DNA from 3 places in the Pantoea sp. App145 genome. Region 1 is predicted to be linked to each of the others. Evidence: predicted binding sites of a transcription regulator. Region 1 holds the regulator's gene; each other region holds the start of a gene.

Region 1 (9,923 bases):
GCCAGTGAGCTGGAGGATGAAGGCCAGCAACTGCCAGAGGATGAACGCTTCTGGCTGCGGGAAATTATCCTGTGTGGTGACGGTATTCCCTGGCTGGCTGGGCGAACGCTGGTGCCTGAAAGCACGCTAAATGGACCTGAGCAAATGCTACAGCAACTCGGCACGCGACCTCTTGGCCGCTATCTTTTTGCTTCTTCAACGCTGACACGCGATTTTATCGAACCGGGCCAGGTTGATGAATTGTGGGGACGTCGTTCACGCCTGCGTTTATCGGGCAAGCCGCTGTTGTTAACTGAACTGTTTTTACCTGCGTCACCGCTGTACCGCGCGCAGGTTCAAGGATAAAGATTGTGCAAAAGACTCTGGGAATAAATAAATTGCAGGCGTACAGCCGCCTGATGCGTATAGATAAACCCATTGGCACCTTGCTGTTGTTGTGGCCCACACTATGGGCGCTGTGGTTATCGGGGATGGCGATCCCGCCGTTATCGGTACTGCTGGTGTTTGTGTTGGGTGTGATCGTGATGCGTGCAGCCGGTTGTGTGATCAATGACTACGCTGACCGTAAAGTCGATGGGCATGTGAAACGCACTGCCGCTCGCCCGCTAGCCAGTGGCCTGGTGTCTGAGAAAGAGGCAAAGCTACTGTTTGTTGGCTTGGCGTTGCTGGCATTTGTGCTGGTACTGACCATGAATCTTATGACGATTCTGCTGTCGGTTGTCGGGCTGGCACTGGCCTGGGTTTATCCCTTTATGAAGCGCTATACCCATCTGCCACAGGTGGTACTGGGCGCGGCATTTGGCTGGGCGATTCCGATGGGGTGGGCCGCAGTTAGTGAGTCCTTACCTCTGGTTTGCTGGCTGGTGTTTATTGCTAACCTGTGCTGGACCGTTGCATACGATACGCAATACGCCATGGTGGACAGGGATGATGATCTGAAGATTGGGGTGAAATCGACGGCGATTCTGTTTGGCCGGTATGACAAGCTGATCATCGGCCTGCTGCAACTGGCGACGCTGGGTCTGATGGCTGTGGTGGGATTACTGCTAAATCTGAACGGTGCATTTTACTGGTCGCTGCTGCTGGCGGCAGGCTTGTTTGTCCATCAACAGAAACTGATTGCCCGGCGCGAGCGTGATCCCTGCTTCCAGGCGTTCCTCAACAATAACTACGTTGGCCTGGTGCTGTTTATTGGCATTCTGTTGAATACCCTGCCGTTTATTGGTTTGATGTAGTCGCGGTAGATCAGATGAAAAAAAAGCCGTCATCGGTAAAGGATGACGGCTTTTTTATTTCTGGCTGGCGTTAATCGTGAACGGTGGCGCTCTCAATCGTCAGGCGCACATCGCTGGTGACCAGCTCTGCCAGCATCAGCCACATAATCTGCGTACGTTGCACATCGGCATCGCCGCTGTCGTTGAGATAGCCCTCATCTCGCAGGGTCATCACCAGTGTCGTGAATACCGCTTTATCGAAGAACTCTGGAGCATTAATGCCATGGAGCACTGACAGGCGCTGTGCCAGCGTGCGGCTCTCTTTCTCCAGCGTGCCCCGGTTGATGCTGGGTTTCGCGCTGAGGATGGAGAAGGTAATGGCAAAACGCTGTAAGGTTTCACGAATACCGGCTGCCAATAGCTGAAGGGTACGAGAGCGTGCAGCACTCAGCTTCAGCAGGCCATCCTGTTGGCTCACCAGACCCTGGCGCGCCATTTCAGCACAAAGATTCTGCAGCAAGCCAGGTAATTCATCGCTGCTCCAGCGCAGGAACAGTTCACTCTTCAGCATGGGATACACCAGACTCACCTGGCGCAGTAACTCCGCTTCACTGATTTCCCGGTGCTGCTGCACAATCGCGGCAATCAATGATGGCATAACCAGCATATGCTGGATATTGTTGCGGTAATAGGTCATCAGAACCGCCTGCTCGCGCGGCAGAATGATGATGTCACCAATGTTGTCCTGCTCGGTCTCAAACTTGTTCATGCCCATGGCGTGATCAAGCAGCGCTTCAGCACTGAGGTTCGGCACTGTGGCTTCTGACGAGTAAGGGACATTGCGCAGCAACTGGGTGTAGCATTCCAGTTGCTCAATCAGTTGCTCGCGGGTAAGCGAACGCTGACGAGATGCCAGCAGTGCGGTAACGCACAGGTTCATCGCATTGGCGGCCCCGGCTTCGTTAATTCGCACCATCAGACGGTTCGCGATGTCATTCACGGCGGGGGTCATCCACGCCTGACGCGGTGGTTCAATCGGATCGATGGACTCACGCCATTCCGGTACATGTTTGTTCAGGTAATTCACCAGCGGCAGCGGTTCGCCGAAGTTGACATAACCCTGGCCCAGATTGCGCAACTTACGCAGGCCGCGCACCATCTGCATAAAGCCTTCTTTTTCTTTCACCGCCCCGCGCAGTTCTTTGGCGTAGGTCCCCACTTCCATCACATGCTCGTACCCAATGTAAATCGGCACGAAAGTAATCGGACGGCTGCTGCCACGCAACAGGGCTTGTAACGTCATTGACAGGGTGCCGGTTTTCGGGTCCAGCAGGCGACCGGTACGTGAACGTCCACCCTCGACAAAGTATTCAACCGAATAGCCGCGATTAAACAACTCGCCAAGATATTCACGAAAAACAGTAGAATAGAGCTTGTTGCCTTTAAAGGTACGGCGAATAAAGAACGCACCCAGACGACGGAAAATCGGACCGGCAGGCCAGAAGTTAAGATTGATACCGGCAGCGATGTGCGGTGGTACCAGACCCTGGTGGTAAAGCACATAGGAGAGCAGCAGGTAATCCATATGGCTGCGATGGCAGGGAACATAGACAATCTCGTGACCATCCTGTGCCAGCTGACGTACGCGCTCGCCGCCATTGACGTTGATACCCTGATAGAGTCGGCTCCACATCCATCCCATGACGCGGTCAGTGACGCGGATGGCCTCATAGGAGAAGTCAGCCGCAATCTCTTCCATCATTTCAATGGCGTTCTGCTGTGCCTTCTCATGGGAAATCTTTTTGCTGCGCGCTTCATCTTCCACAGCCTTTTCAATGGCTTTCGATTGCAACAGCTTGTTAAACAGATCCTGGCGGGCGGGTAAACGCGGGCCGATGGCAGCCAGACGCTGGCGGGCGAAGTGAATACGCGCCACGCGGGCCAGTTTTTGCGCAATTGACTTGTCAGTTCCATGCTCGGTTGCCATCTGACGTAGCGACACTGTCGGCGAGAAGCGGACAAAGCTGTCGCGGCCATGCCAGAGAATGGCAAAGAACTTCTGTACACCGTTAAGAATGCGCAGATGTGGCGTCTGTTCACCCTGTACTTCACGGCCTGGTGCGCGTCCAAACATCACCGACACTGGCAGCATTTGCACATCCAGTTCGGGGTTGCTGCGATGCAGATCGAGATAGTCATGAAATAGCTTCACTGACTCCAGATTCGGCACGAAATAAGGGAAAACGCGTGGACCGTCGTGGATAAAGACATAGCGTGGCAACAACGTGCCATCAATTTCCAGTGGTGTAAGCGGATCCGGCAGATCGTGTTTCAGACACTGCGAACGCAGTGTGAGTAGATCGGCCTTGGAATCATAAGGCAGCACATATAGGATTGGCCGCGTTGAATCTAACCCATGTTCAGACACAGGATCCGACGGAATAGCCTTACTCTTTACCAAAATGGAGAGTGGTAAATTCAATAATTTATAATAAAGTTTACGCCAACCTGACATAGACAACTTTAAGCCTCTTGTTAGCAAAGCGCGGCAAGCATACCAGAAAGTGCCGCGAAGATCTGTGGCCGTGCCATTCCCGGCTGCCCAGACATTGACGTCAAAACGAGTAAAGGGTTCAACGACATGGCAAATAACGTCACCGGTATTCTCAGGATAGTGAAAGCTGCCGGTTATTCCTGGCAGGGATTGCGCGCCGCCTGGCAACATGAAGCGGCATTTCGCCAGGAGGCTATCGCCGCACTGGTGGCGATTGTGGTGGCATGCTGGCTGGATGTTGACGCGATCTCCCGCGTACTCATGATCGGTTCTGTGGTGCTGGTGGTCATCGTTGAGATTATGAATAGTGCCATTGAAGCCGTCGTCGACCGCATTGGTCAGGAGCGTCATCCGCTGGCCGGACGCGCGAAAGACATGGGGTCGGCTGCCGTATTGTTAGCTATCTTACTGGCTATTTTCGTCTGGATCGCGCTGCTTTGGTCGCATTTGCGATAAGGATTCCGGATTCATCAACTCGCTGATTTTTCCCTCAGTTTTGGTTTCCATTTCGCCAATACCTGTATATACTCACAGCGACTGTATAAACAACCAGGGGGCGGGATGAAAGCGTTAACCAGCAGGCAGCAACAGGTCTATGATCTGATTCGCGACCATATCAACCAGACGGGCATGCCGCCAACGCGTGCGGAAATTGCTGCGCAACTGGGCTTCCGCTCACCGAATGCGGCAGAAGAACATCTGAAGGCTCTGGCACGCAAAGGCGTGATTGAAATCGTCTCCGGAGCGTCGCGCGGTATTCGTTTATTAATGGAAGAAGAAGCCAGTGAGGGGCTGCCGCTGATTGGCCGTGTCGCCGCGGGTGAACCGTTACTGGCCCAGGAGCACATCGAGGCTCACTACCAGGTTGATGCCAACCTCTTCAAACCCACCGCTGATTTCCTGTTGCGCGTTAGCGGCATGTCGATGAAAGATATCGGCATTATGGATGGTGACTTACTGGCGGTACACAAGACTCAGGAAGTGCGCAATGGCCAGGTCGTGGTGGCGCGCATTGATGATGAAGTCACAGTGAAACGCTGGAAAAAGCAGGGCGCGATTGTGCAGCTGCTGCCAGAAAACAGTGACTTCCAGCCGATTGTGGTCGATACCCGTGAACAGTCACTCACCGTTGAAGGGCTGGCGGTGGGTATCGTGCGCAACGGCGAATGGCTTTAATCCTTTAAATCCCCCACTACGGTAGCGCCTCTGCGCTGCCGTGGTTTGATTTGCCAAAATAACTGTAGCGCAGCACAAACCGGGACGGGCTGATGCAGCTGTTTTCCTCCTCTGATAAGACACTCTGGCGGCTGGCGCTGCCGATGATCCTTTCGAATATCACGGTGCCGTTGCTCGGCGTGGTGGATACCGCGGTGATTGGCCATCTTGACAGTCCGATCTATCTCGGTGGCGTGGCAGTGGGTAGCACTGCAACCAGCTTCATTTTTATGCTGCTGTTGTTTTTACGCATGAGCACGACCGGACTGACTGCCCAGGCATTTGGTGCCAGCGATAAAACGGCGCTGGCGCGTGCGCTTACCCAACCGTTGCTTATCGCATTGATCGCAGGTGTGTTGTTTATGTTGCTGCGCACACCTGTCAGCAATCTGGCGGCTGCGCTAATGGGAGGCAGCGTTGCGGTACAGCAACAGGCGCAACTGTTTATTCAGATTCGCTGGCTCAGTGCTCCCGCTACGCTGGCTAATCTGGTACTCCTGGGCTGGCTGTTGGGTGTGCAGTATGCACGCGCACCCGTTGTTTTGCTGGTGGTGGGCAACCTGGTCAATATTCTGCTGGATCTGCTGTTTGTGCTCGGCCTGCACTGCGGAGTGGCAGGCGCTGCTGCGGCTACGGCACTGGCCGAATACGTCACCCTGGGTGTCGGGCTGTTGATGGTAGCTCGGGTATTAAAGCTACGTGGTATTGATTTCACCCTGCTGAAAGAGAGCTGGCGCGGTGGTGCCGCCCGCCTGTTTCGTCTCAATCGCGACATTATGTTGCGCTCATTTCTGCTGCAAATCTGTTTTGCTTCTCTGACGATCTTTGGCGCGCGCATTGGGCCAGATGTGGTTGCAGTCAACGCGGTTCTGCTGATGTTTCTCACTTTCACAGCCTACGCACTGGATGGTTTCGCTTATGCGGTTGAAGCCTGCTCTGGTGAAGCGGTTGGTGCGAAAGATCGCAGCCAGTTGTTGCTGGTCTGGCACGCGGCATGCCGTCAGGCAGGCCTGGTGGCGTTGCTGTTCGCCATGATGTATGCCCTGTGCGGGGTACAAATTGTCGGGTTGCTGACCTCGCTGGACGAACTCCGCGCAGCCGCCGACCGTTACCTGGTGTGGCAGGTGGTGATGCCCCTGGTGGGGGTATGGTGTTATCTGCTGGATGGCATGTTTATCGGCGCGACGCGTGGCAGGGAAATGCGTAACAGCATGGCGCTGGCGGCGCTGGGTTATGGCCTGTCGTTGCTCACCTTACCCTGGTTGGGAAATCATGGTTTGTGGCTGGCGGTGACGGTATTTCTGGCATTACGCGGACTCACGTTGTGGCTGGTCTGGCGCCGCCACTGGCGTCATGACAGTTGGTTTTCGTATAGTGGAATATAACTTATTAATTACAGATTAATCCGTAAGTGTGCTACCTGATATTCATTGTCTACTATAATTATCCTTAACAACGCAATTAAGTAGCGTGTTATATCGGCTTTTACCTTCAGGGAATGGGTATGCCGTCAACTCACTGGAAATGACATGGAGAACGGTTATGAACAAAGACGAAGCGAGTGGAAACTGGAAGCAATTCAAAGGGAAAGTGAAAGAAAAATGGGGCAAGCTGACTGATGATGATATGACCGTCATCGAAGGGAAACGTGATCAGCTTGTCGGTAAAATTCAGGAACGCTATGGCTACGCTAAAGACCAGGCCGAGCGTGAAGTGAAAGACTGGGAAAGTCACAACAAGGATCACCGTTGGTAATGGACCCGTTTAAGGACGATGCTCCCAGGCTCCGATCCTGATGATCGGGTTGGCACAAGGAGGTGCCATTTATCCCTTCCTCAACCGCTTTTTGCCTTCAATCTGATGATCATGATCGCAACTTTCATGATGGGTACAGGCTTCCACTTCGGCACAATTTTCACAGAGTCCATGGGCTTCAATCACGCTATGGCGCAACGCAAAACCCGCTTGTTCAGCCAATCCGGAGATGATCTTTTCAACGCCATGCGCATGTTTTTCACTGACGGCTGCACAGCGGTCACAAACCAGCATCACTGAAGTGTGTGCAGGCTCATCAAAATGATGGCAGACCACGTAGCTGTTGTTGGATTCAACGCGATGGATAAATCCCTGCTCCAGCAGAAAATCCAGTGCACGATAGATGGTTGGCGGTTTTGCCTGGGGTTCACTGACGCGCAATTGATCCAGTAAATCATAAGCACTGATCGATCCATTTTGCTCGGCCATCAGGCGTAGCACTTCGGCACGTTGTGTGGTCAGACGCACGCCGCGTTGCAGGCAAAGCGTTTCAGCCTGGTTCAGAAGTTGGTCTGGCGACAAATTTGACATAAGTGTTCTCCGGGTGCCGAGTGATGTTATTTTATCACACAAATTTTTACGCTGCTGTGATTGCTTTTCTCGCTGAAGATTGCCAGGAAAAATCTTGTTTTTCATAAGATTAATATCAGTGTTATTCCTCTTTTTTCCTCATATTGTCATCTGCGTTCCTTATTACGGATTTATTATCAAACCGGCTAATCGGTTTTTGCTTTGCAACTCACCGACTTAGCGTCTAAGGTTCAAAAGGGCTTAAGTAATAGCTGGCCTCAATTTAGATATCGTTTAATTTTTTGCATAAATACACGACAGATTGCTGCGCCAGCAGTCAATTCTGCGAATAGCAGTGCTATTTCCTTTTATTTCACAGCAATAAATCGTTAGCCCAGGTTCACAATAAGGGCTGGTAAATTGTTTCGTCGATGACTTGGTCACGACATTTGAAAGGTGATGGCAGGCTCATGGTGAAGACATTATTCAGGCGCAATAAAGTTGCTTATCTTGTTGTTTTTAATTCAGTATTTCTTTCCTCTTCAGCTCTGGCAGCAGGTACCTGGTACGACGCACGTAATGACGCAATGGGCGGCACAGGTGTTGCGTCTTCCACCTGGAGCTCCGCGGTACTGGCGAACCCGGCATTGATGACCAAAGCAAAACCTGATGATGACGTAAGTATCATTTTCCCTTCAGCGGGTGTGCAGGTTACCGATAAAGACAAACTGATTAATAAAGTCGATGACATTACGGATACTGTCGATCGTTATCAGGATGTCATCAATAACTTAACCTTCCAGGATTATCTCAACGGCTACCCGCAGCTTAAAGCCGCAGCAGGGGATATGGCGAATCAGTTGAGTGACCTGCGGGGTAACAAAGCAGATGGCTCGGCGGGTGTGGCGCTGGCTGTCACCGTGCCTAATGAGACGCTGCCCTTTGCGTTTATCACCAAGGCTTACGGCACTGCGCATGTTCGTGCGAATGTGGCGCAAAGCGATATAGATTATCTGAACGGCGTGGCCGACGGGACCATCATTCCGGTGCCGGGTGATGAAGATAATTTGCGCTCCAGTGCCAATGGGCTTGCGGCGTTAGTGACTGATTACGGTATTTCCGTGGCGCACCAGTTTACCATTGCAGGCCATCCGGTCTCTGTAGGCATCACGCCAAAGCTGCAGAAAACCTGGTTGTATAATTACACCGCCAGCATTTACAACTACGACAAAAGCGACATCAACAACAGCCGTTATCGCAGTTCCGATACCGGTTTCAACGTGGATGCCGGTATCGCCACTGATTTTGCCGACAACTGGACTTTCGGTTTGACCGGTCAGAACCTGATTTCGCGCAACATCGATACCAAAGAAGTGGATGGCTATCGCGATACTTACCAAATCCGTCCGCTGGTCACTACCGGTCTGGCCTGGAACTACGGTCCTGTGACCCTGACTGGCGATGTCGATCTGACGCAAACTAAGCGTTTTAAATCAGAAGACAGTAGCCAGTATATCGGCGTCGGTGGCGAGTACCGTGTGCTGGACTGGTTGCAGCTGCGTGCCGGCTATCGCGCCGATATGAAGTCGAATGACACCAACGTTTTCACTGCCGGTTTTGGCCTGTCGCCGTTTAACAATACGGTACATCTGGATCTGGCCGGTTCGGTTGGCGCAGACAATACCTGGGGTGCGATGGTGCAGCTCGGATTTAACTTCTGATTGATGTTCTTCACACCGACGGGCGGCTGTGTCGCCCGTCAATCCTGTGGTATGATTGCGCAGATTGTCATCACTTAACCCCGGATTTACTGCGTTTCATGACCGATACTTTCTCTTCGCAACGTTTTTCCATTGCTCCCATGCTCGACTGGACTGACCGTCACTGTCGTTATTTTCACCGCAAGTTAAGCGGCGATACGCTGCTTTACACCGAAATGGTGACCACCGGCGCAATCATTCATGGTAAGGGCGATTATCTGGCCTTTAGCGAGGATGAGCATCCGGTCGCACTGCAACTGGGTGGCAGCGATCCGGCGGCGTTAGCGCAGTGTGCACAGCTGGCAGAAGCGCGTGGCTATGACGAGATCAACCTTAATGTAGGGTGTCCGTCCGATCGTGTGCAGAATGGTCGCTTCGGTGCCTGTCTGATGGGAGAAGCTGCGCTGGTTGCGGATGGTATTAAAGCGATGCGCGATGTGGTGAGCATTCCGGTGACGGTGAAAACCCGCATCGGCATTGATGATCAGGATAGCTACGCATTCCTGTGCGATTTCGTTGGCACTGTGGCGCAGCAGGGGGGTTGTGACACCTTCATTATACACGCGCGTAAAGCCTGGCTTTCGGGTCTGAGTCCGAAAGAAAACCGTGAGATCCCGCCACTCGACTATCCACGCGTCTACCAACTGAAGCGCGATTTCCCGCAGTTAACTATGGCTATCAATGGCGGTATTAAAACGCTGGAAGAGGCGAAAATCCACCTGCAACATATGGATGGTGTGATGATGGGACGCGAAGCCTATCAGAACCCCGGCATTCTGGCGCAGGTTGACCGTGAACTGTTTGGGCGTGATACCCCGGTGGTGGATCCTGTGGCGGTGGTGCGCAGTATGTACC
Region 2 (9,923 bases), 2.1 Mb from region 1:
AGCATCACATCGTGACGCAGACGCTCGTCGAACAGCGCCAGAATATCTGCCGCCTGGCCACGTTTGAGGTGGACCAGGATGGTGGCGATAATCTGCGGGTGTTCGTCGCGGATAAGGTCCGCCGCTGCCTGCGGCTCCATAAAGTTGAGGGTTTCCATCCCGCTGGTGGTTTCACGCGTTTCGAGAATGTCCTCCAGCAGGCTGGAGGCGCGTTCTTCGCCCAGCGCTTTGACCAGCACCGTACGCAGGTAGTCATTGGAGTTGAGACTCAGCGCGGCAAACTGCTCGGCATTCATCTCAAACTCACGTAACACCTCGGTCAGCTGCTTGTGCGAAATCTGTTTCATGCTAGCCATCGCCGCACTCAGATGCTGCACTTCGCGCTGGTTGAGGTGTTTGAACACCTCAGACGCACGATCCTCGCCAATGGTCATCATCAGAATGGCGCTTTTTTCAGTACCGGTCAGACTCATAGTTCGTTACTCATCCATTCACGGATCACCAGCGCAACAACGCGTGGATCGTTTTCAGACATATCGCGGATGCGCTGGCTCAACACTTCCGCGCTCATGCGGTTAGTTGATTTACGCTCCTGATCCACTTCATCTTTGCTGAGCTGCACGTTGTAGGCCTGCTCTTCTTCCTGCGCAGCGGCGCGGGCGGCAGCAGCTTCAACGGCAGCCTGTTCCTGTTCACGTTTACGCAGCAACTGCGGACGGACCAGCTTGCGGTAGAGGATGAAGGCAACCAGTGCGACCAGCAGCCAGCGACCGGCGGTCATCAGCTGATCAAAGAACGACTGCTGTTGCCAGAAGGGCAGGTCGCCACCGGCAGGCTCAGTCATGTTGAACGGTGAGTTCACCACGTTGATGCTGTCGCCACGGGTCTGCGAATAGCCCATCGCTTCACGCGTCAGGTCTTCAATCTGCTTAATCTGCTGGTCGTTAAGGGCAACAGGTTTGCCTTTGTCGTCAGCGCGATAGTTCACCACCACGGCAACCGACAGACGCTGCACATCACCGACATTCACTTTGGTGTGACGGATGGTGCGATCCAGCTCGTAGTTCACCGTGTCGTCACGACGCGAGTTGCTCGGGCCGCTGTTCTGAGCGGTGCTGGTGGTACTGCCATTCGCCGCGTTGTTCTGCCCATTGGCGTTCTGGCCGTTGGCATTATTGGCTGGCGGGTTGGTGACCGGTGCCGTATTGGCCGGAGCCGGTTGATTAGACAATGCACCCGGTACGCCACCCGGATAAGGGCTGCCGTTTTGCTGGCTGGTACTGGTCTGGCGTGAGCGGATCGCCGAGTTATCCGGACCACCGTTCGGCTGATATTTCTCGTCGGTTTGTTCGCTGCGGTCAAAGTTGAGCTGCGCCGTCACCTGCGCATGCACATTGCCCTGGCCAACAATCGGGTTGAGGATAGCTTCGATGCGTTGTTGATAACGTGCTTCCACTTCGGAAGTGAATTTCAGCTGGGCATCGTTAAGATCGCGCCCTTCGCTGTCAGAACGGGTCAGCAGGCGACCGGCCTGATCCACCACCGTGACGTTACCCGGCGGCAGACCGGGGACGCTGCTGGAGACGATATGCACGATGGCCTGAATCTGGCCTTCATCGAGCGCACGTCCTGGTTGCAGGTTCAGGGTGACTGAGGCAGAAGGGGCTTTCTGTTCACGAACAAACAGCGTCGGTTTTGGCATTGCCAGATGGACGCGAGCGCTTTTGACGGGGCCGAGCGTTTCGATGGTGCGCGCCAGTTCACCTTCCAGCGCACGTTGATAGTTAACCTGTTCGCTGAACTGACTGATGCCGAATTTCTCTTTATCCATCAATTCAAAACCGACCGAACCCCCTTTCGGCAACCCCTGCTCGGCAAGACGCAGGCGCAGTTCATGCACCTTTTCTGCAGGCACCATCAGCGCACCGCCAGTCTCTGAGAACTGGTAAGGGATGTTCATCTGGGTCAGCTGGGTAACAATTGCGCCGCCGTCCTCATCGGAAAGGTTGCTATAAAGGACGCGATAATCCGGGGTTTTGGCCCACAGTACCAATGCAAAAACCACTGCGATAGCCGCAGCGGCAGCGATAATTAAGGGAATTCGCGGATTGGCGCGCAGGCGGGCGATAAGGTCACTGAAGCCTTTCTTTGTTGTATCCTGTGTAGCGGCTGCACTCGCATTCATGACCGATTCCTGCCTGACATAATTGACCGGGTGTGTTGTGGTGACAAAACTGACTCCCTGAAACGTCGAAAAATGAAATTCCACTCCAATGCTTTGCATTATTTTCTGAATCGCGAAATTTGATGGCTGAATAAGCCGGGTTTTTTGCAGTCATTTAGCGCCTTTGTCTTATTGACAGTGTGCTAACTTTTCCATCGTGAAAATTCGGATCAACTTCAACGAGGTAATGGCATGTCGATTCAGGCAATTGATGGTGTTCTGCAGCAGCTCCAGCTGACATCGGTGCAGGCCAGCGGTCAGCAGAGTGACACCACACAGCAGGTGGATTTTGCAGCCACCATGAAAGCCGCGCTGGATAAAATCAGCGACACCCAGAACAACGCACGCACCCAGGCGCAGGATTTTGAGATGGGTAAACCAGGCGTCGCACTGAACGACGTGATGGTCGATTTGCAGAAATCATCGATTTCAATGCAGATGGGAATTCAGGTCAGAAACAAGCTGGTCTCGGCTTACACCGACATCATGAATATGTCGGTGTAGAAACAGAGTTAATACCCGAAACATACTGTTTCCAGGCTAATAATAAACTTAGCAACTATTGCTAAGTTTCGCTGGGAATAATCTGAGATGATTGTTCTGCCCCTTCAAGAGCTAAGCCAATTACGAGTGCCGGAGATAAGCGCCGGGTGGGGCATTAATTTCAAGACAGGCTACCTGCGGGTGGCCTGTCTGCTATGGCATCATAAAACCTATTGAATCTCCGGCCAGGCCACGGCAGGAATGCCGTTCAGCTGCGGGCGGGCAAACAGGAAACCCTGGAATTTGCTGATCCCGGCAGCTTCCAGCCACATCCACTCTTCAGCTTTTTCTACCCCTTCGGCAATCACTGAAATCTCCAGTGAGGAGCAGCACTTAATCATGGCATGCACGATAGCCTGCTTCGGGCCGCTTTTGTGTACGTCTTTGATGATGCTGCGATCGATTTTGATCTTATCGGGCTGAAATTTTGCCAGCAGCGACAGGCCAGCAAACCCGGCACCAAAGTCATCAAGCGCCACGCTGATCCCGGCGGCCTTTAATTGTTTAATTGCGGCGGCGAATTCATCGGCACGCGAGATGGCTTCATCTTCGGTCACCTCCACCACTATCTGCTCAGGCACCAGGCCGCTGGCCCGAATTTCAGCCAGCAAATAATCCACGGCGTTGGGCACCATCACCAGCGACATCGGTAACAGATTAATCGACAGCGTCAGTTCCGGAATGCCGAACTGTTTTGCCAGCTTAAAGGCCTGGCTTTTACTTTTGAGATCGACCTCATAGGCTTGCTTGCGGCTGTAGGGAGCAAAGAACTTTTGTGGCGGTCCGCCATCCGCGCTGCGAATCAGCGCCTCCAGCGCCAGGACTTCGCGTGAGAACGGGTCGATAATCGGTTGAAAGGCAAAGTGGCACTGCGTGGTGGGATCGGGAATAACGTCGATAAGCACCTTTTCTCCGCTATCAGCGATAAATTCCCAGGTGCTGGCCGGCGGAATTTCAAAATAGTTTTCTTTTTCTCTGGCTTCGACAAAGGTACGCAAAAAACGTAACGCCCGATCTTCAAAGGTAAGCTGATACTTAGATGTCCCCTTGTTCAGCACTGCCTGCAACACCGTGGCCTTATCATGCTCGCGCAGGTCAAACAGCTCCATACCGGAATTGCCAAAACGGCGGGCGGGAGCATAGTCATGCAACAATTCCACCAGGTTCTCATGACGCGCGTCTTTACAGATCCGATCATAGATAGACTGCACGGCTTCAGGCGGTCCCTCCAGCAGCTGGAAAAAATGCAGACCATCAAATAACAAAATGCCCGTTACATTCGATAATTCATTCTTTTTATTGGCTTTATCAACCATATCTTCCAGAGTTTTCACCGGAACATGGTCGCACAGATGGCTGCGATAAAGGACGGTTGAGAGCATGGCAGGTTCCACAGCATTATTTTTGTGTGACCTACATTAACAGAGCGATGACGGAAAAAGACGATATGACAGATGATTTATCTTTGCCGTTGCTTTCCTTCCTTTCACCGGCTGGAACGTGGCGATGGGTTTACGTCAAGTCGGATTCTTTCTGCATCAGGTTGTTACTCACTTATCGATAAAAAAATTAGATTGAAACGACAAATAAAAAGCGTAATGTAACCTTCGTTAACGGGAGGTGAGTACAATGTTGCGTGATTATTTGAAGATTGATGATAGCGATCGCTTAGTAGAACAGGGTATGCAAAGGCTTAACAATCGCGGTCAGGAAGATATTACTGAATGGCGCATTATCGGTGCGAATGGCGAACATAAAGGGCGGGTGTCCCTGTTTGATAAAATGTGTATCCAGCGTTCCTGGTGCGTCAGTTATCGCATTACGCAAACCGATGTAAACGGAAGGGTTGTCGTCGATCACTTGACCGACGTGTTGTAATTTTTGCCGTAGTTTTGTCTTATTTGACCCGCCACTGTGCGGGTTTTTTGCCCGACATTGATCTGCAATCAGTTCCGATTATTCCTAAGGCGTTACCGCTATTTTCTACTAACTTTAATCATTCGCACGTTATTAAAACTGGCAATTTTTAGAAAAAGGAAAATAGCATGAGTGATTCAGAGGCAATCAAAACCAAAACTGACTACCTGCGTGATGTCACCTCACAGCTAAAAGAGATGCGTCATTACGCGCAAACCAATACTGAAATGCTTTCCAGTCACTGGCTGGCCTTCGATGCGGGTGAATATAAAGATAAAGAGTATGCCACCCGGTTTGATGGGTTGATCAACAGGCAGGGAAAATTGCTGGATGATATTGATCAGGCGATTCAGGATCTGGAAATCGCCATCAATCATAGCGAGCAGGAAAGCTAAGCCGATGGAGCTGGTGGTTAATCAGCCACCAGCCACATATCAGCCTCATCGAACATCTCTTCGATGATACGTGCCAGGGTGGCTTTCTCGTTTTTACTCATGTCGGTTTCGATGGCATTGCGTTCCATCGGCTTAACCCGCACTTCAATTTCCGGAAACACCCGCTGCACACGTTTTTCCAGTTCCTGCAAAATCATTTCGCGCGCGCCAGGCAATCCCGCTACGTTGCGCTTGTCGTAAATCAGCTCCACAAACATCAGGGCATTCCATTTAATGAATCAGAGCGTCATATTACTGTAAATAAAAACAGTATCAAGCGGCGGGAAGGGATAAGACGAAAATATTATCTTTGATCAGGATACTTTACATTCCAGGGGGTAAACATGCGGCAATTGGTCATCGATATTTTGCTCAAGATGGCAAAAATGGATGTGGAAGCAAAAGAACTCATGGCACAGGTGGAAGCACAGTCGCTGCTGATTGCTGCGCTGCTGATTCAGGCCAAACAGGATAATTCGCTGACCATCAGTGACACGGTGCAGGACGCCATTGTGACGGCATCACGCTCATCACAGGAGTTCTTGCAGTCCGATGTGGATCTGTTGCTGACGCACATTAACCGCCTGCTGGCCGTGGCGCGTTATGTAGAAGTGAAGGCGATTGAACGCGAAGAGTAGCAAAAAAATTTTACCTCTGGAGGTGGAAATCCAGCAACACCTCCAGAGGCGGTGCAAAGGCACCATTCGTTCAAGGACAATCTACGACCGAAGTCGTGAGATTAAGTTATACAACTTTTATTGAGTTGTACAACTTTATCCTGATCATTTTGAGCTTTTTAGGGCCAGATGAAATCGTGCTGCGGAGTCAGAGTTCGTTTTTGATGCAGAACTCTTCCCACGTCATTCCCAGCGCCGTAGCGTGTGATTTCAGATAAGTTTCGATAGCGGTTGCCGCCACTTCCTTGTCTGGCTCGGCGAGTTGAATGGAAAACAGCATACCGTCGAGATTTTTCTGGCGGAGAAATGCGGCGTAGATACGCTCCGCGTGCCACTGGCGCAGGGCGGCTAATGTCATGCTCGCCTGCTGGGCATCCTGCTCCGTCAGTTCATCCAGTGCGGACTGGAAATCAGGGTGGGCGGCAAAAAACATCTCGCGCGCCTGGGCGTAATATTGTTCTGGTGTTTTCATGCGGAATTCCTGCTGATCGACTCGGCGCGTAGTGTAACGTGCCGCAGCCGGGTTGTCGCCCGGGCGCGCTTCTATGACGGAAAAAGAGCGTGATACGAACAACCAGCGCGCAGATAGCTTGCGAAACTCACTGGAAAAATTATAACGTAGCCGCCATTGAAGCGAGTGTAGGGACCGAAGATGAAAAAGTGGATGATACTGGCGGCGCTGGCGCTGACCGGTTGTGCGCAGATTAACAACTATGAAGCCGCCGTGAAAACCCCGCCTCCGGCAGAATTGCAGGGTTACTGGCAAACCACAGGGCCGCAGAGCAAGCTTATCAGTGACCAGGCGATGGCGAGTCTGATCATCGGTGCGAAGGGGGATACGCTGGATTGCCGTCAATGGCAACGCGTGATCGCCAAGCCGGGCAAACTGACGCGTTTTGACGATCAGTGGGTCAATGTGACGCGTCTGGTACGCGTGATGCCGCTGCGACTGCAAAATGGTGAGCTGCGTTACGATGGTTTGCGCATGCGCAAAGTGGAGCGCCCGACAGTTGAATGTCAGCAGGCCTTACAGGAAGTGGCGGCGCGGCCAAATGAAGCGGTGATTCAGAATATTGAGCCGGAAATTTTGCGGCCGACGCAGAGCGTTGCGCAGCAATAAAGGCAGGAAAAAAACGCAGCGGCGGGGAAAGGATCTTCCACTGCCGCTGCGTGAGGGTAAAAAATCAGACCGATTCGCGCGGCACCAGTACGCTGCCTTGCTTGCCGTAAGCGCCCATCACCGACTTCTGCCGTGATGTCTGCCCTACCAGCTGTGCCAGTTCATCCATACGAGCCTGCAACAGACGTCTGACTTCACTCTCGTTGTCGAGGATATGGCGGAGTACCGGGCGCAACTGTTCCTGGGTTTGCAGCGAAGGTGCAGCATCCTGCGTTGATCGGGCTAGCTGTTGCACCGCACTGACATACTCCAACTCCTTTTTAATCAATTCATCCCATTCGCCTTCTGCGGCAAGGCGCAGCATTCCCTGGCTGAGATCGAGTAACTGTTGATAAATGGCAATCAGATGCGGTGCGATAGTCATTAAACGGCGTCCTGAAGGTGTTGAGGTTGAGCGACTTCTTTCCAGGCATCAGCGATATTACGCAGAAGGCCTTCAACTTCTTCGATGGCTTCCACGTCATTACGCAGATTAGCCTGTAGCAGACGGCGAACCATGTAGGCATACAGCCCTAACAGGTTATCGGTGAGTTCATCACCGTTGCTGTCTGCCAGACCCTGTTTGAGTCCGTTTTCGATAATGTTGATCGCATGTGAGAGCGAGCGGCCTTTGCCCTCCATATTACCGTCCTGTAAAAACAGGCGGGCGCGAACCAGCGCACTGAGCGCACCGTCAAACAGCATCACCACCAGTTGCTGCTGGCTGGCGCTCATGACGGCGCTTTCAACGCCGATTTTGGCATAGGCTTTTGTGCCATTTGCGCTATACATGAATCACTCCTTATGAGGATGAGCTACTGCTGGATGACGTACTGAACTGTTGAGTCAGGTAAGTACTGGTGCTATTCAGCGAGCTCATAGTGACGTCGAGCTGGGTAAATTGCGTTTTATAGCGCGCAATCAGGTTATCAATACGCGTGCTCATGTCGTTGTACTGATCGGTCAGGTCGTTCAGGGTCTTACTGACACCATCAGTTGCTGATTGCACAATACCGGTAGTCGAGAGCCAGCTGGTCAGGTTGGTAGCAATGGTGGTGGTAATACCCGTGGTTTTACCGTCGCCGACAATCATCTCTTTAACGCCAGCGGCATCGGTGCTCAGTGCGGTTGACAGTTTGTCGGAATCCAGCTCCAGCTGACCTGATGTCGGATCGGTGGTGATGCCAATCTGTGCCAGGGTTTTATAGGTAGATGAACTCTGCGCATTGGTCAGCATGCTTTTCAGCTGGGTCTGAATGGTACGCAGGGTACTGTCGCCGAGCAGTGCGCCGTTGCTGGAGTCCTGTGAATCTGAACCCACATCCACCGCGGTATATTTGGTCAGGGTGTCGAACTGCGTCAGCAGGGCGTTATAAGCACTCACCCAGCTGGTGATTGCGTTATCTGCTTTCGATGAGTCTTTAGTGATGGCCAGCGTTTGGTTGCCGGTGGTGGTATCGTTCAGATTAAGCGTAATCCCTTCCAGCGCATCACTGATGGTGTTGCTGCTGTTCTCAATCGCCACGTTATTCACTGTCAGTTTGGCGTTCTGCGCGGCAACGCTTTCTGTCATGACGTTGCTGCTGGCGCTGGCGTCATAGCCGACGATACCCTGCAACGTATCATCGCCTGTCACCGTGATGCTGCTGACGGCATTATCGCTGCCGGTTTCAGTTGAGGTCAGTGACAGACGGTAGCTGCTATCGCCGGTTTTAATAATAGTGGCGGTGACACCGGCATCGGCGCTGTTGATGGCATCACGCATACCGGTCAGCGAGGTCTGATCGCTGGTCAGGGTGATGTCTTTACTGGTGCCATCCACCAGTTTAATCGTCATGGTGCGGCTGCTGGCCGAGCTATCGCCCAGTGCAGTGCTGTTGCTGGTTTGCGTGGCGGAGGTCAGCGTCTGTGCCTGTGCCAGCTGAGATACGCTGATAGTGTAATTACCGGCTACAACGTTACCAGACGTGGTGGCGCTAAAGGCGCTGGAAGTGCTGGTCGCGGTTGTTGCAGTAAACAGGTCAGCACTGTTTAACGCGGTATTGGCTGTCTGGAACGTCGTCAACGCACTTTTCAGCGTGCCGTAGGCACTCAGTTTGGCGGTGTACGCCGTCTGCTGATTGGAGATCGGTGTTAATGACGCTTTTTCGGCGGTTTCCAGACTATCCAGAATGCTACTTAAATCAAGGCCTGAACCGACACCCAGGTTAGTAATCGTTGCTGCCATGTTGTTTCCTTATTTATGTCGACACGGAGAGTGAATACCGGGGTTATCGGCTTAGGATGGGGAAAGTTTAAAAGTATTTACCTGAGAGTAATAAAGCGAATAGCGCATATAGAGAAGGGTATTTCTGGCGCTAGAAAAGTGATCATTCAGCACTAAAGAAGTGCAGGACCTGGGCGATAAAGATAAGCGTGACAGGCTGAAGTGAAAAATTTTTGCCTGGTACTAAAAAAAATCTAAAGGTTGTTTAAGGGCAGACGATAACAACTTTGACGGCGCTGAAGCCGGCGGGTTGAAGCCCACACCTTAACCGAAAGACTTGATTAACAGGAATATTTATCATGGCCCAAGTCATTAATACCAACAGCCTCTCGCTGATCACTCAGAACAACATCAACAAGAACCAGTCTGCTCTGTCTACTTCTATCGAGCGTCTGTCTTCTGGTCTTCGTATTAACAGCGCTAAAGATGACGCAGCGGGCCAGGCGATTGCCAACCGCTTCACTTCTAACATCAACGGCCTGACTCAGGCAGCGCGTAACGCCAACGACGGTATCTCTGCTGCGCAGACCACTGAAGGCGCACTGTCTGAAATCAACAACAACTTACAGCGTATCCGTGAACTGACCGTACAGGCACAGAACGGTACCAACTCTGATTCCGACCTGTCTTCAATCCAGGACGAAATCAAATCACGTCTCGACGAAATTGACCGTGTGTCTGGCCAGACCACCTTCAACGGCGT
Region 3 (9,923 bases), 140 kb from region 1:
TATGTGCGCTTCACTTCTCCGCAACATCGCCGTGTCATTCTGATCGTTCCCGGACGCATCGAAAGCTATATCAAATACCCGGAGCTGGCCTACGATCTGTTCCATTGTGGCTTTGATGTGGTGATCATCGACCATCGCGGCCAGGGACGTTCCGACCGTCTGCTGGAGGACTCCCACCGTGGCCATGTGGTGGAGTTCACCGATTATGTCGATGATTTGGAAACGTTGTACCTGAAAGAGATCGTCAGTGGTCATTACCGGCAACGCTATGCGCTGGCGCACTCGATGGGTGGGGCGATCCTCGCGCTGTTTCTGGCGCGTCAGCCACGGGCGTTTCATGCGGTGGCGTTGTCAGCACCGATGTTCGGCATCACCCTGCCGCTGCCACCGTTTCTGGCACACCGTATCCTCGACTGGGCAGAGAAAATGCCTGCCCTGCGTGACGGTTACGCCCTGGGGACCGGGCGCTGGCGTGCCCATCCGTTCGGTATCAACCAACTGACACACAGCCGGGAACGCTATCGCCGCAATTTACGTTTTTATGCCGATGATCCGGCGATTCGCGTCGGCGGCCCAACCTACCATTGGGTGAGGGAAGGGGTGCAGGCCGGACGTAACATCATCAGCCAGGTGAATAACATCACCACGCCAATGCTGCTGATGCAGGCCAGCGAAGATCGGGTGGTGGATAACCGCTCGCAGGATTTGTTTTGTGAGGCGATGGCGGCGGCAGGGCATCCCTGCGAAGGCGTCACGCCCTATGTGATTGAGGGTGCGCGACATGAGATCCTGTTTGAAACAGACGCGATGCGCGCCCAGGCGCTAAACGCCGTGGTCGATTTTTTTGCACGCCACGTTTAATTGATTATTGATACCTACAACCGAGGTTTACATGTACCACATCGTCGCATCCGACCTGGATGGCACGCTGCTTTCTCCGGACCATCGCCTGACACCTTTTGCTCGCAGCACCTTGCAGGAGCTGGTGGCACGCGATGTTCATTTCGTCTTTGCCACCGGTCGTCACTATATCGATGTGGGGCAAATGCGCGACAGTCTCGGCATCCCGGCTTATATGATCACCTCCAACGGTGCGCGTGTGCATAACGCCGACGGCGAACTGATTTTCAGCCACAATCTGGATGCCGATATCGCGCAGGATTTGTATGGCCTGAAATACCATGATGAGCAGGTGCTGACCCACGTTTACCGTGATGACGAATGGTTTATTAGCCGCCATCGCCCGGCCGAGCAGGATTACTTTCGCGAGTCGGTGTTTAACTACCAGGTGTATCAGCCCGGCATGTTGCCGACGGATGGCATCAGCAAAGTGTTCTTTACCTGCGACGAACCGGAGCATCTGATCCCGATGGAACAGGCGATTGAAGCGCGCTGGGGCGATCGGGTTAACGTCAGTTTCTCGCTGCCGACTTGTCTGGAAGTGATGGCGGGTGGCGTTTCCAAGGGGCACGCGCTGGAAGCCGTGGCGAAGCAGCTCGGCTATTCACTGAAAGAGTGTATCGCCTTTGGTGACGGTATGAACGATGTGGAGATGCTCAGCATGGCGGGCAAGGGCTGCATCATGCGCAATGCGCATCAGCGCCTGAAAGACACCTTGCCAGCGCTGGAAGTGATTGGCAGCAACGCCGAAGACGCGGTGCCACATACGCTGCGTAAACTGTTTCTGGCATAAAAAATTTCTGCGTTTCGTAGCGGCGCGATTTATCGCGCTAATGTGTGCCATTCGGATTGCGCGATAAATCGCGCCGCTACAGATGTTTGTATTTTATTCAGTTGTAAACCAGATAATTCAACCAGACAGCGACAGTTTGTTTACACTAGCGGCACTGTTCATTTTGGGGTCGTTACTGTGCCGTTATTGATCGTTACCACCATTCTGTGGGCTTTTTCCTTTAGTTTTATCGGGGAATATCTGGCGGGCCAGGTGGATTCCTGGTTCTCGGTGCTGATGCGTCTGGCACTGGCAGCCATTGTCTTTCTGCCCTTCCTGCGCTGGCGTGGTTATCGTGCCTCGACCATCCTGCTGTATATGCTGGTGGGGATGCTGCAATTGGGCATCATGTACCTGCTCAGCTTTGAAGCCTACCTCTATCTCAGCGTGACGGAATTCCTGTTATTTACCGTCATGACGCCGCTGTATGTCACCCTGATCTACGATCTGCTCAGCCGACGCCCGTTGCGTATTGGCTACGCCTTCAGTGCCTTGCTGGCGGTGGTCGGCGCAGCGATTATTCGTTATGACAAAGTCAGCGACCACTTCTGGTTTGGTCTGTTGCTGGTGCAGGCGGCGAATATCTGTTTTGCCATCGGCATGGTGGGTTACAAGCGTTTGCAGGAGACGCGCCCGATGCCGCAGCACACCGCGTTTTCCTGGTTCTACCTTGGCGCAGTGATCATTGCGGTGATTGCCTGGTGCCTGTGGGGCAATCCCAACAAGCTACCGACCACCTCGCTGCAATGGGGCATTCTGGTGTGGCTGGGCGTGGCCGCGTCCGGGTTGGGCTACTTTATGTGGAACTATGGCGCTACCCAGGTGGATGCAGGCACACTGGGTATCATGAACAATATGCATGTGCCGGCAGGATTGCTGGTAAATCTGGCGATCTGGCAGGAAAAACCACACTGGCCGAGCTTTATCGCCGGGGCCATTGTGATCTTCGCTTCACTTTATGTGCATAAACGCTGGGTACTGGGAAAAACCGCGACCAGCCATTAAGCCTTTTTGACAGGGGCCGGGCGCTGCACCAGCGTCAGCCCTTTCAAAAAGTTACGCAGAATCTGGTCACCGCATTCGCGGTAATTCTTATGATCCGGATTACGGAAAATTGCGCCGATCTCCGCCTGAGAAACCTTAAAGTTTGCCTTCAGCAAGATCTCGGGAATGTCCGTGGTTTTCAGGGCAAACGCGATACGTAACTTCTTCAGGAAGATATTGTTGTTCATGCGGCGCTCAATCGATGGCGCAGGCGCATCTTCGCTCTTACCACGACGATGGAAAATCAAACCGTTGAGGAAATAACCCATCAGCACATCCGGGCAGGGACGAAAAGCGGCATCATCATCTTTCTTCAGCCACGCCTGCACATCTTCCAGCGGCACATCGCAACTCGCCAGGGCGAAAATCTCCACCACTTTGCTGTCGCTTAAATCCAGCATATAGCGCACGCTGCGCAGCACATCGTTATTGGTCATGGTGAAAATCTCCTGGTCACGGGTTGAGGCGGCGCATTATAGAGTAGGCCGTTTCAGGAAGACAGCGGTTGTAACGAACCGGGGCGCGATGCATCGCGCACAAAAGGCAGATGATCACAGGCATGCTGGCGGGCAAAACGCGCGAACGCCTCCAGCACCGGCTGACGCTGCTCACCGTCACGCATTGCCGCGTACAAACGGCTCCACAACCCTTCACCCAGCGTTTTGGTCACCACCAATCCCTGATGTTCAAAACTCTCCACGACCCAGTGGGGCAGCGCCGCAATCCCCATGCGCGCTGACACCATCTGGATCATCAGCAACGTATTATCGACACTCTTCAGCGCCGGGCTGACTCCCGCCGGCTGCAAAAAATGCCGCCAGATATCCAGCCGCTGACGCTGTACCGGATAAATCAGCAGGACTTCATCCGCTAAATCTTCCGGCGAAATATGTTCGCGCTGCGCCAGCGGATGATCCGGTGCCAGCACCAGCCGCACTTCGTAATCAAACATCGGGGAATAGAACAACCCGCTGCGCGGCAAAATATCGGAGGTCAGCACCACATCCAGCTCGCCCTGCTGCAACGCGGGTTGCGGGTCGAATGTCACGCCGGATTTAAAATCCATCACCACCTGCGGCCAGCTCTGACGGAAATTATTCAGCGCTGGCGTCAGCCACTGAATACAGCTGTGGCACTCAATGGCGATGCGCAACGTCGTCTGATGCGGCTCATGGCAAGCCTGCAACGCCTGCTGAATCTGCGGCAGGATCTGCTCAGCCAGCTGCAACAGGATCTCCCCCTGTGGCGTAAAACGTAGCGGCTGGCTCTTACGCACAAACAGGCGAAAGCCCAGCCGCTGCTCCAGGTCGCTGAACTGATGAGATAACGCCGATTGCGTTTGATGAAGCTGAGCGGCGGCGGCGGCCAGAGAGCCGGTATGCCGTAACGCTTGCAGCGTCCGCAGGTGTTTGAGTTCGATCATGAGAATCCTTCACATCGAGATTGAACAATTTGCGCTTGAGGAACATACAGTACCCGCAGAATATAGCGGTGTAAACATCTGGACGGCTAAACATCTGATTGTAACCTAAGCTGCTCAATAAAGAATACCTGGAGGACATCAAATGACCATTCTGAACCATACACTCGGTTTTCCTCGCGTCGGTCTGCGTCGTGAATTGAAAAAAGCCCAGGAAAGTTATTGGGCAGGTAACAGCTCACAGGAAGATTTGCTGGCCGTGGGGCGTGAGCTGCGTGCACGTCACTGGCAACAACAGAAAGAAGCGGGCGTGAACCTGCTGCCGGTGGGTGACTTCGCCTGGTACGATCACGTACTCACTACCAGCCTGCTGTTAGGCAACGTACCGGCCCGCCACCAGAATAAAGACGGCTCCGTTGACCTCGATACCCTGTTCCGCCTCGGCCGTGGTCGTGCACCGACCGGCGCACCAGCCGCCGCCGCCGAAATGACCAAATGGTTCAACACCAACTATCACTACATGGTGCCAGAATTCACCCAGGGTCAGCAGTTCAGACTGACCTGGACCCAGCTGCTGGACGAAGTGGACGAAGCGCTGGCGCTCGGGCATAAAGTTAAACCCGTGCTACTCGGCCCGGTCACTTACCTGTGGCTGGGTAAAGTCAAAGGCGAACAGTTTGATCGCCTTTCGCTGCTGAAAGATATCCTGCCGGTTTATCAACAGGTGCTGGCTGAACTGAAACAACGCGATATTGAATGGGTGCAGATTGATGAGCCAGCGCTGGCGCTGGAACTGCCGCAGGAATGGCGTGCCGCGTTCAAACCGGCTTACGACGCGTTGCAGGGCAAAACCAAACTGCTGCTGACCACCTACTTCGACAGCATCGGCCAGAACCTTGATGTGATCAAAGCGCTGCCAGTGCAGGGGCTGCATGTTGACCTGGTACACGGCAAAGATGATATCCAGCACATCAATCAGCAACTGCCAGCAGAATGGCTGCTGTCTGTTGGGGTGATCAACGGTCGTAACGTCTGGCGTGCCGACCTCAGCAGTTGGTTCGAACGCCTGCAACCGCTGGTGGGACAACGCAAACAACTGTGGATCGGCTCTTCCTGCTCCCTGCTGCACAGCCCGATCGACCTGAGCGTGGAAACCCGTCTCGATGAAGAAGTGAAAAGCTGGTTTGCTTTTGCCCTGCAAAAATGTGCCGAGCTGTCCCTGCTGAGTAACGCGCTGAACAACAACGATGCAAAATCCCTCGAAGCCTGGAGTGCGCCAATCCGTGCCCGTGCCCACTCCAGCCGTGTGCATAACGCCGCTGTGGCGGCGCGTCTGGCAAAAATCCAGGCCAAAGATACCGAGCGTAACAGCGCCTACACCGAGCGTGCTCAGGCGCAGCGCAACCGCTTCCATCTGCCAGCATGGCCGACCACCACCATTGGTTCATTCCCGCAGACCACTGAAATCCGTGGCCTGCGTCTCGACTTCAAAAAAGGCAACATTGATGGCGGTCACTATCGCACCGGTATCGCTGAGCACATCAAACAGGCGATTGTGGAACAGGAACGTCTGGGGCTTGACGTGCTGGTACACGGTGAAGCCGAGCGTAACGACATGGTTGAATATTTCGGCGAAAACCTCGACGGTTTCGTGTTCACTCAGAACGGCTGGGTACAGAGCTACGGTTCACGCTGCGTAAAACCGCCGGTGATTATCGGAGACGTCAGCCGCCCGGCAGCCATCACCGTAGAGTGGGCGAAATATGCCCAGTCGCTGACCGACAAACCGGTTAAAGGCATGCTCACCGGTCCGGTCACTATCCTGTGCTGGTCGTTTCCGCGTGAAGACGTTAGCCGAGAAACCATCGCCAAACAAATTGCACTGGCGCTGCGCGATGAAGTGGCTGACCTGGAAAAAGCCGGTATCGGCATCATCCAGATTGACGAACCGGCGCTGCGTGAAGGTCTGCCGCTGCATCAGTCCGACTGGGCTGCCTACCTCACCTGGGCGGTCGATGCGTTCCGCCTCAACGCGGCGGTGGCGCAGGATGACACCCAGATCCACACCCATATGTGTTATTGCGAGTTCAACGACATCATGGACTCCATCGCCGCACTGGATGCGGACGTGATCACCATCGAAACCTCACGTTCCGATATGGACCTGCTGGATGCGTTTAAAGAATTCTCATACCCGAACGAAATCGGCCCAGGAGTGTATGACATCCACTCACCGAATGTACCCAGTGTGGCGTGGATGGAAGACCTGCTGCGTAAAGCGGCGCTGAGTATTCCGGAAGAACGTTTGTGGGTGAATCCGGACTGCGGCCTGAAAACCCGTGGCTGGACGGAAACCCGTCAGGCTCTGGCCAATATGGTGGAAGCGGCGAAAAAACTGCGCGGTGAAACCGCGTAATCGTTGGATAAAATGTTGTGTTGATACGTTGGGGCGCGCAAGCGCCCCCTTTTTTATTACGCGTCTGGTGCAACGCCATACTGCTTAAACCAGGCAAGCATTCGCACCCAGCCATCCTGCGCCGATTCCGCGTGATAGCTCGGACGATAATCAGCGTGGAAGGCATGGCCCGCATCCGGATAGACCACGATCTCCGCTTTGGCATTGGCGGCACGCAGCGCCTGGCGCATCAGCTCAACGCTCTCCAGCGGAATCCCTTCATCCTGACCGCCGTACAGGCCCAGCACCGGCGCATTTAAATCGACGGCGATATCAATCGGATGCTTTTGCTGCTTCAGCGTCTTGTCGCCAATCAGGCGACCATACCAGGCAACTGCTGCACGCACCTGCGGGTTGTGCGCCGCGAACAGCCAGCTAATGCGTCCACCCCAGCAGAAGCCGGTAATGCCCATACGACGGATATCACCGCCGTTGCGTGCGGCCCAGTTGGCGACGTGGTCGAGGTCCGACAGCACCTGTGAATCCGGCACTTTACTCACCAGCTCTTTAAACAGGGTCGGGATATCGTGGTATTCACTGGGATCGCCTTCACGGAAATACAGTTCTGGTGCCACCGCCAGATAACCCTCCAGCGCCAGCCGACGGCAGACATCACGAATATGCTCATGTACGCCAAAAATCTCCTGCACCACCAACACCACTGGCAGTGTGCCTTCATACTCTTTTGGCCGGGCATAATACGCTGGCAGGTTTTCCCCCTGGCTGGGGACCGAGGTTTCTCCGCTATGGATTGCCTCGCTGTGGGTAAGAATGGTGGTGCTCGCAGTCGGTTGTACGGCGGGGGCAAAGCCGCCAGTTGCAGATTTTTGTGCCATATTGTCTTCGGTTTTCATTGTTCTCTCCGTGCTAACAATCGCGCAATCACGTAACTATAGCCTGGCCGCTGTGGCCGGGCGGGTGTAGGGAGCAGAGGGGTTACGCATGAGTTCTTCCTCTTCTATTAACATTGCCGTTTAAACTTACACAGCACAGCTTGTAGCAATTCAGAATGGCAGACGACCAATGTGTGATTCATGTCACGTTATGTTTTTCTGATAATGTAACTTTCATTATCGATAGTGAAATTAGTCACATATTTATCCCGCCTGCTGACGTAAAGTGGCGCGCATATCCCTTATCTACCAGGAGTCTGTTATGGCCCAGTCTGACGTTTTCCACCTTGGCATCACCAAAGCCGACCTGAAAGGAGCCACGCTGGCCATCGTTCCCGGCGATCCTGAGCGCGTAAAGAAAATCGCTGCGCTGATGGACAACCCGCAGCACCTGGCGTCGCATCGTGAATTCACCACTTATCTGGCCGAGGTGGACGGCAAACCGGTAGTGGTTTGCTCCACCGGCATTGGTGGCCCGTCAACCTCCATCGCGGTGGAAGAACTGGCCCAGCTCGGTGTGCGTACCTTCCTGCGCGTCGGCACCACCGGTGCCATCCAGCCGAATATCAATGTGGGTGATGTGCTGGTCACCACGGCTTCGGTTCGTCTGGACGGTGCCAGCCTGCACTTCGCGCCGATGGAATTCCCGGCGGTCGCTGACTTCACCTGTACCACGGCGCTGGTCGCCGCGGCAGAAGCCTGTGGTGCGAAGACCCACATTGGCATCACCGCCTCCTCTGACACCTTCTATCCCGGCCAGGAGCGTTACGACACCTTCTCAGGCCGTGTGGTCAGCCGCTTCCAGGGCTCGATGAAAGAGTGGCAGCAAATGGGCGTCCTCAACTATGAGATGGAATCCGCTACACTGTTAACCATGTGCGCCAGCCAGGGGCTGCGAGCCGGTATGGTGGCGGGCGTCATCGTGAATCGTACGCAGAAGGAGATCCCGGACGCGGCGACCATGAAACAGACTGAAAGCGACGCGGTGAAAATTGTAGTCGAAGCGGCGCGTCGGTTGATCTAGCGCGCCCGGTAACCGGCGATTTTCAGATTTCGTCGGTTACCTGAAACGGATGCGCGTCAATTCAGCGGATAACTGAGAAATTTCTATGCGCAAAACGGTTCCTGTTCAACGTCCTGCCTTTATGGTCAGCCCTCAGGCGCGTGTCGAAGATGCGGCAGCGCGTTTCCGCCAGGCGATGGCGGCGGCTGATTTCCCTGTCGCGCGTCAGTGCTGTGAAGAAGTGTTGCGTGTTATGCCGCACAACATGCAGGTGCTAAGTGATTATGCGCTGGCGTTGATGCGTGTTGGCGAATACCAGAAATCCTGGAAAACCTACCAGAAAATCTATCAGGCTACGGCGGATAAGCGGGCGCAGGCGGCGGAAACCTGGCTCGACGGTCTCACCGAAGTCTGTGGCTGGCTTAACAAGCCGGATGAGGTGGCGCGTTACGGGCTGGAATCGTTGCAGCAATCCGACCGGAAATTCAGCGCCGGGCAAAAGCACCCTCTGCCAGCAGAAGCACCACCGGCCTTTGCGGCGTCTCGCCCACAGGAAAATATCATTGCCTTCAGCCTGTATGGCGACCAGCCACGCTATTGCGAAACCCTGATAAAAAATGTCGAGGTGGCACGCGAGCTTTACCCGGCGTGGACCTGCCGTATCTGGCTGGATGACAGCGTACCGCAACATGTCTGGCAGCGTCTGGCGCAGCCCAATGTACAGCTGGTGGATATGTCGCACGAGAAAACGCTGTTTCCCACCCTGTGGCGCTTCCTGGTGATGGATGATGCCAGCGTCAAACGTTTTATCGTGCGGGATGCGGATTCGCTGCTTTCCGAGCGCGAACTGTCCGCGGTGGAGGCCTGGCTGCAATCACCCTATTGGTTCCACCATATGCGTGACTACTTTACCCACACCGAATTGCTGCTGGCGGGAATGTGGGGCGGGTGTAACGGCGTATTCAGCAACATCGAACAGCAGATGCGTGATTTTATTACCCGCTACCAGGGCAGCGAACGTTTTACCGACCAGTATTTCCTCAAACTGGCGTTGTGGCCAACGGTACGCGACAGCCTGCTCAGTCACGACGATATTTTCCATTTTCACCAGGCTGAAGCCTGGCCCGCTCATGATCCCATTCGCTGGCAGACTGACCGTTTTCATGTCGGCAGCAATGCGGGATTCTCCAGCATGGCAGGTAAAGCCAGCCATGCCGATGCGGCGATGCAGCAGGTTGAACTGACCTATGGCGACCAGCGCTGGTGTTATCCGGCAAAAGTGCGTGGCGGTGAATGGGCGTTACCGATGCCTTTTTTCCTGATTGATGCATGGAAAGCGGGTGAACTTACGGTGCAGGCGCTATAAGCCTGCCATC

The links. Region 1 encodes LexA, which represses DNA repair genes until DNA is damaged. Its sites were predicted from a motif close to TNCTGTATGTACATACAGNA; they were not measured.
Region 2: a site for LexA is predicted at 5,372-5,391, ahead of RCF31_RS01420 (DinI-like family protein). Genes of this name have one in related genera too.
Region 3: a site for LexA is predicted at 4,232-4,251, ahead of metR (HTH-type transcriptional regulator MetR). Genes of this name have one in related genera too.

What each region holds. Positions count from the first base shown of each region.
Region 1 covers NZ_CP133290.1:2,473,657-2,483,579, reverse strand. The annotation lists gene ubiC (chorismate lyase) at 1-345, shown strand, start outside; gene ubiA (4-hydroxybenzoate octaprenyltransferase) at 351-1,235, shown strand; gene plsB (glycerol-3-phosphate 1-O-acyltransferase PlsB) at 1,306-3,729, opposite strand; gene RCF31_RS11340 (diacylglycerol kinase) at 3,856-4,224, shown strand; gene lexA (transcriptional repressor LexA) at 4,330-4,944, shown strand; gene dinF (MATE family efflux transporter DinF) at 5,037-6,368, shown strand; gene RCF31_RS11325 (CsbD family protein) at 6,526-6,738, shown strand; gene zur (zinc uptake transcriptional repressor Zur) at 6,808-7,329, opposite strand; gene RCF31_RS11315 (conjugal transfer protein TraF) at 7,779-9,029, shown strand; gene dusA (tRNA dihydrouridine(20/20a) synthase DusA) at 9,128-9,923, shown strand, end outside.
Region 2 covers NZ_CP133290.1:310,684-320,606, forward strand. The annotation lists gene fliG (flagellar motor switch protein FliG) at 1-473, opposite strand, end outside; gene fliF (flagellar basal-body MS-ring/collar protein FliF) at 470-2,185, opposite strand; gene fliE (flagellar hook-basal body complex protein FliE) at 2,417-2,728, shown strand; gene RCF31_RS01405 (diguanylate phosphodiesterase) at 2,938-4,149, opposite strand; gene RCF31_RS01410 (hypothetical protein) at 4,397-4,645, shown strand; gene RCF31_RS01415 (hypothetical protein) at 4,813-5,079, shown strand; gene RCF31_RS01420 (DinI-like family protein) at 5,097-5,336, opposite strand; gene iraP (anti-adapter protein IraP) at 5,463-5,756, shown strand; gene RCF31_RS01430 (DUF6388 family protein) at 5,944-6,267, opposite strand; gene yedD (lipoprotein YedD) at 6,448-6,915, shown strand; gene fliT (flagella biosynthesis regulatory protein FliT) at 6,980-7,339, opposite strand; gene fliS (flagellar export chaperone FliS) at 7,339-7,746, opposite strand; gene fliD (flagellar filament capping protein FliD) at 7,757-9,181, opposite strand; gene RCF31_RS01455 (FliC/FljB family flagellin) at 9,520-9,923, shown strand, end outside.
Region 3 covers NZ_CP133290.1:2,613,319-2,623,241, reverse strand. The annotation lists gene pldB (lysophospholipase L2) at 1-861, shown strand, start outside; gene yigL (sugar/pyridoxal phosphate phosphatase YigL) at 893-1,693, shown strand; gene RCF31_RS11975 (carboxylate/amino acid/amine transporter) at 1,871-2,737, shown strand; gene RCF31_RS11970 (DUF1456 family protein) at 2,734-3,213, opposite strand; gene metR (HTH-type transcriptional regulator MetR) at 3,267-4,199, opposite strand; gene metE (5-methyltetrahydropteroyltriglutamate--homocysteine S-methyltransferase) at 4,342-6,612, shown strand; gene RCF31_RS11955 (dienelactone hydrolase family protein) at 6,669-7,505, opposite strand; gene udp (uridine phosphorylase) at 7,807-8,568, shown strand; gene RCF31_RS11945 (tetratricopeptide repeat protein) at 8,654-9,913, shown strand.